DNA from 2 places in the Staphylococcus sp. 231237_7MaSpsaltlick genome. Region 1 is predicted to be linked to the other one. Evidence: riboswitches for the same ligand, from Rfam matches in the RefSeq annotation. Region 1 holds a riboswitch; the other holds the start of a gene.
What was found. Region 1 has a riboswitch for lysine ahead of ACF91D_RS24400 (amino acid permease). Riboswitches for the same ligand answer to the same signal wherever they lie in the genome.
Positions count from the first base shown of each region.

Region 2: another riboswitch for lysine. It lies ahead of ACF91D_RS15110 (amino acid permease); the one in region 1 lies ahead of ACF91D_RS24400 (amino acid permease).

Region 1 covers NZ_JBICNX010000021.1:611-4,016, reverse strand. The annotation lists gene thrS (threonine--tRNA ligase) at 1-1,848, shown strand, start outside; lysine riboswitch at 1,911-2,082, shown strand; gene ACF91D_RS24400 (amino acid permease) at 2,292-3,406, shown strand, end outside.
Region 2 covers NZ_JBICNX010000007.1:125,648-129,053, forward strand. The annotation lists gene ACF91D_RS15110 (amino acid permease) at 1-1,461, opposite strand, end outside; lysine riboswitch at 1,677-1,851, opposite strand; gene thrS (threonine--tRNA ligase) at 1,912-3,406, opposite strand, start outside.

The sequences.
Region 1 (3,406 bases):
CCTGGTTTACGTAAAAAAGCTGTTGCAGGTAAATTAAATGGACAATTGATTGATTTAACACGTCCAATTGAAACAGATGGGGAAATTGAAATCGTAACACCAGGTAGTGAAGAAGCATTAGAAGTGTTACGTCATTCGACAGCACATTTAATGGCACAAGCTTTAAAACGTCTGTATGGAGATGTTTGCTTTGGTGTAGGTCCAGTGATTGAGGGTGGATTCTACTATGACTTCGATATGGAAGAAAGTATATCATCTGATGACTTTGAAAAAATTGAAAAGACAATGAAACAAATAGTCAATGAAAATTATCCAATAGAACGTAAAGTGGTAACTAGAAATGAAGCAAAAGCATTCTTTAGTGATGACCCTTATAAACAAGAATTGATTGATGCAATACCTGAAGATGAAAATGTAACATTATACTCTCAAGGTGAATTTACAGATCTTTGTCGAGGTGTACATGTTCCAACTACTGCGAAAATAAAAGAGTTTAAACTATTATCTACAGCTGGTGCATATTGGCGTGGTGATAGCAATAATAAAATGTTACAACGTATTTATGGTACTGCGTTCTTTGACAAAAAGGATTTAAAAGCACATTTACAAATGCTTGAAGAAAGAAAAGAACGTGATCACCGTAAAATTGGTAAGGAGTTAGAATTATTCTCTAATAACCAACTTGTTGGTGCGGGTCTACCTTTATGGTTACCTAACGGTGCTACAATTCGCCGTGAAATCGAACGTTATATTGTCGATAAAGAGGTGAGCATGGGATATGGTCACGTGTATACACCAGTTATGGCAAATGTTGATTTATATAAAACATCTGGTCACTGGGATCATTATCAAGATGATATGTTCCCAACAATGAAATTAGACGAAAATGAAGAAATGGTACTACGCCCTATGAACTGCCCGCATCATATGATGATCTATGCGAATAAACCACATTCATACCGTGAGTTACCAATTCGTATTGCAGAGTTAGGTACAATGCATCGTTATGAAGCAAGTGGGGCAGTATCAGGATTGCAACGTGTTCGTGGTATGACTTTAAATGATGCGCATATTTTCGTACGTCCAGATCAAATTAAAGAAGAATTCAAACGCGTTGTTAATCTTATAATTGATGTTTATAATGATTTTGGTTTTGAAAATTATTCATTCCGATTAAGTTACCGCGATCCTGAAGATAAAGAAAAATACTTCGATGATGATGATATGTGGAACAAAGCTGAAAGCATGTTAAAAGAAGCGGCTGATGAATTAGAATTGGATTATGAAGAAGCAATCGGTGAAGCCGCGTTCTATGGTCCGAAATTAGACGTTCAAGTTCAAACTGCAATGGGTAAAGAAGAAACATTATCTACTGCACAACTCGATTTCTTATTACCTCAAAAATTCGATTTAACATATATCGGAAATGATGGTGAACAACATCGCCCAGTAGTTATACACCGAGGCGTAGTGTCAACAATGGAACGATTTGTTGCATTCTTGACTGAGGAAACTAAGGGTGCATATCCTACTTGGTTAGCACCTAAACAAGTAGCTATTATTCCAGTTAATGTTGATTTACATTATGATTATGCACGTCATATTCAAGATGAGTTGAAATCACAAGGCGTACGTGTAGACATTGATGATCGTAATGAAAAAATGGGCTATAAAATAAGAGAAGCTCAAATGCAAAAAATTCCTTATCAACTTGTTGTTGGTGATAAAGAAGTTGAAAACAATGAAGTAAATGTAAGGAAATATGGTTCGCAAGATCAAGAAACACTTGAAAAAGATGAATTCATTTGGAATCTTGTAGATGAGATTCGTTTGAAAAAACAAAGATAGTCTTGAAAGTCTTTACAAAATAATGTATATTACAAGTTAGTGAAATAAATAAAATTCATAAAATTTGAGTTAGAGGTTGCGTTTTTAATAAGTAAGCATTTTGATGTCGAATGGGGCATATGACGAATGTTAAAAGGTAAAATCGCCGAAACAGACATTATCCATTTATACTGTTTGTTGGGTCAGTTATCGAAAGAGACTGAACTGTCACATATGTGATGTGCTACCTATATACATGCTATTATTAAATTGGTTGCATATCTATTAGGTATGCAACCTTTTTTTAGGCGTAAAACTATAAAGCATATGCTTCGGGAAAGAGCAAAATTATAGTGACTACTGATGTGGATAATCATAAGCTGTCAGTATGAAACAAACTATAAAAACACTGGCTAAAACATATAGAAAGTTAACCTCTAAGTTTACAAAGAAAGGAAGCTTCTATGGCAAAACAAAATAATCAGAATGATGGTATACAAAGGGGACTTAAAGACCGTCATATTTCAATGATCGCAATTGGAGGTTGTATCGGAACTGGGTTATTTATGACTTCAGGTGGTGCAATCCATGACGCTGGAGCTCTAGGTGCATTGCTCGCCTACGCTATAATCGGTGCTATGGTATTCTTCTTAATGACATCACTAGGTGAAATGGCTACTTATTTACCGGTATCTGGTTCATTTAGTACATATGCAACAAGATTTGTAGATCCTTCATTAGGATTTGCATTAGGATGGAACTATTGGTTTAACTGGGTAATAACAGTAGCGGCAGATGTTACAATAGCTGCACAAGTTATACAATATTGGAGTCCTTTAGCAGGCATTCCAGCGTGGTTGTGGAGTTGTTTATTCTTAATAATTATCTTTGGTCTAAATGCTTTATCAGTTCGAGTTTATGGAGAAAGTGAATATTGGTTTGCTTTGATTAAAGTCGTAACAGTTATTATCTTTATTGCGATTGGATTGTTAACGATTGTAGGTATCATGGGTGGCGAATTTGTTGGTTTTGATACATTTACAAAAGGAAATGGACCAATCTTAGGTGATGGTATTGGTGGAAGCTTATTATCTATATTAGGTGTATTCTTAGTTGCCGGATTCTCATTCCAAGGAACAGAATTGATTGGTATTACTGCAGGTGAATCTGAAAATCCAGAGCGTGCAGTACCTAAAGCGATAAAACAAGTATTCTGGAGAATATTATTATTTTATATCTTAGCGATATTTGTTATCGGTATGTTAATTCCATATGATAGCTCTGCGTTAATGGGTGGAGATGATAGTGTAGCTACATCACCATTTACATTAGTCTTTAAAAATGCTGGTTTAGCATTTGCAGCGTCATTTATGAATGCTGTCATACTTACCTCAGTATTATCTGCAGGTAATTCTGGAATGTATGCATCAACACGTATGTTATATTCAATGAGTAAAGATAAACTAGCCTTTCCAATTTTTGGTAAAACTAACAAATACGGTGTGCCGTATATTTCATTATTCGTAACTGCATTAATTGTAATCGGTATTTTCTTATTACAACATGTAAGTGGAGATGC
Region 2 (3,406 bases), on a different contig from region 1:
TTGACGTAAATCAACTTGTTCTAACGGAACGATTTTCGTTCTGTATCTCAACTTATGATAAATGAAGAATGCTAAAAATACAGGTATACCCATATAAGTTATAACAAATCTATTTAGATTGAAATCGCCCGTTTTTATAAAGTCAACGTCTTGCCCAATAATAACAAGCACACAAAGTACGCCTGCAAATATTGGTCCAAATGGAAATAACTTAGCTTTGTATTTTAATTTTGATTTATCATAATTTTGTTTATCAAATGCTTTTCTAAATCTATAATGGCTGACTGCGATACCGACCCATGCAATAAAACCAGTCATACCACTTGCAGCAACAATATATTCATACGCGTCACCACTTAAATGTTGTAATACAAATATACCAATTACAATAAGTGCTGTAACCAATAATGATACATAAGGCACACCATATTTATTTGTTTTACCAAATACTGGATAAGCTAATTTATCTTTGCTCATTGAATATAGCATACGCGTTGATGCATACATACCAGAGTTACCCGCAGACAGGACCGAAGTCAAGATTACCGCATTCATAAATGATGCCGCAAATGCTAGTCCGGCATTTTGGAATACAAGTGTAAATGGAGATGTTGAAATATCATCGCCACCACCCATTAATGCTGCACTGTCATAAGGAATTAACATACCGATTACAAAAATTGCCAAAATATAGAAAATCAGTATTCTCCAAAATACTTGTTTAATTGCTTTTGGAACAGCACGCTCTGGATTTTCTGATTCACCCGCAGTGATACCAATCAATTCAGTACCTTGGAATGAGAATCCAGCAACTAAGAAGACGCCTAAGATAGTCAACAAACTGCCACCTAAACCGTCACCAAGTATTGGTCCGCCACCTTTAGTAAAGGTATCAAAACCAACGAATTCTCCACCCATAATACCTAAAATTGTTAGTAGACCTATCCCGATGAATATGATAACTGTAACCACTTTAATTAATGCGAACCAGTATTCACTTTCCCCATATACGCGGACAGATAATGCATTAAGACCAAAAATAATTAATAAGAATAGACAACTCCAAGCCCAAGCTGGCATACCAGCTAAGGGTGTCCAATATTGTATAACCTGTGCTGCAATTGTAACATCTGCCGCAACCGTAATAACCCAATTGAACCAATAATTCCAACCTAATGCAAATCCTAGAGAAGGATCAACAAAACGTGTTGCATAAGTACTAAATGATCCCGACACTGGTAAATATGTCGCCATTTCTCCTAATGACGTCATAAGGAAGAAGACCATCGCCCCAATAATTGCATAGGCCAGTAATGCACCTAAGGCTCCGGCATCGTGAATCGCTCCACCTGAAGTCATAAATAGCCCTGTTCCAATACATCCACCAATCGCAATCATGGAAATATGACGATCTTTTAGTCCTCTTTGAACTCCATTGCTTTGATTTTCTTGTTTTGCCATAGAAGTGTCCTTTCTTTAAACTTAGAGGTTAATTTACTATATGATTAAAGAATTCAATTTTTACTATGAAAAATCTAAACGCAGTGTCAAACATTTGCAAAACCGCATTCACAATAATTTTCACTCAATCCCGTAAAAGTATTAATTTTAATCATTCAACCAAAACAAAATGGTTGCATACCTATTAGATATGCAACCATTTTAATAATAGCATTTATATAGGTAGCACATCACATATGTGACAGTCCAGTTTCTTTCGATAACTGTCCCAACTGATATTGTGTAAATGGTCAATACCAGTTTCGGCATTTTTACCTTTCATGAATTCAACATACGCCCCATACGGCTTCTGAATACTTACTCTTTAAAAATGCAACCTCTAACTCAAATTTAATTTTATATTTAACTCACTAACCTGTAATATACATGATTTCTATATTACTTTCAAGGCTATCTTTGTTTTTTCAATCTAATCTCATCGACCAAGTTCCAAATAAACTCATCTTTCTCTATAGTTTCTTGGTCTTGTGAGCCATATTTCCTCACATTCACTTCACTATTTTCTACCTCTTTATCACCTACGACAAGTTGGTATGGAATTTTTTGCATTTGTGCTTCTCTAATTTTATAACCCATTTTTTCATTTCTGTCATCAATTTCAACTCGAACACCTTGTGACTTGAGCTCATCTTGAATAAGTCTCGCATAATCATAATGTAAATCAACATTTACAGGGATGATTTCTACTTGTTTAGGTGCTAACCAAGTTGGGAAAGCTCCTTTTGTTTCTTCAGTTAAAAACGCAACAAAACGTTCCATAGTTGAAACAACCCCACGATGAATAACAACTGGTCTATGCTGTTCTCCATCATTACCAATATAAGTTAAATCAAACTTTTGTGGCAATAAGAAATCAAGTTGTGCTGTGGACAATGTTTCTTCTTTACCCATTGCAGTTTGTACTTGTACATCTAATTTAGGGCCGTAGAATGCAGCTTCACCGATGGCTTCTTCATAATCCAAGCCTAATTCATCAACAGCTTCCTTCAACATGCTCTCTGCTCTATTCCACATCTCATCGTCATCGAAGTATTTCTCTTTGTCTTCTGGGTCTCTATAGCTTAGTCTGAAGCTATAGTTTTCAAAGTTAAAGTCTTTATATACATCAATAATTAGATTAACAACACGTTTAAATTCTTCTTTAATTTGATCTGGACGAACAAAGATATGCGCATCATTTAGAGTCATACCACGTACACGTTGTAAACCTGACACAGCTCCACTTGCTTCATAACGATGCATTGTGCCTAATTCAGCAATTCTTATTGGCAATTCACGATATGAATGTGGTTTATTAGCATAAATCATCATATGGTGTGGACAATTCATTGGTCTAAGCACCATTTCTTCATGCTCATCAAGTTTCATTGTTGGGAACATATCCTCTTGATAATGATCCCAGTGACCAGATGTTTTATATAAATCAACATTAGCCATAACTGGTGTGTAAACATGGTCGTAACCCATGCTCACTTCTTTGTCTACGATATAACGTTCAATTTCTCGACGGATTGTTGCACCATTTGGTAACCAAAGCGGTAAACCTGCGCCTACCAATGGGTTGTTTGAGAATAGCTCTAGTTCTTTACCAATTTTACGATGATCACGTTCTTTTCTTTCTTCAAGCATTTGTAAGTGTGCTTTCAAATCTTTTTTATCGAAAAACGCTGTCCCATAAATACGTTGTAACATTTTGTTGTTACTATCACCACGCCAATAAGCTCCAGCTGTCGATAACAGTTTGAATTCTTTAATTTTTGAAGTTGAAGGTACATGCACGCCACGACATAAATCTGTAAATTCACCTTGAGTGTATAGTGTGACATTTTCATCTTCTGGAATTGCATTTATAAGTTCTAATTTATAAGGGTCTTCTGAGAAAAAT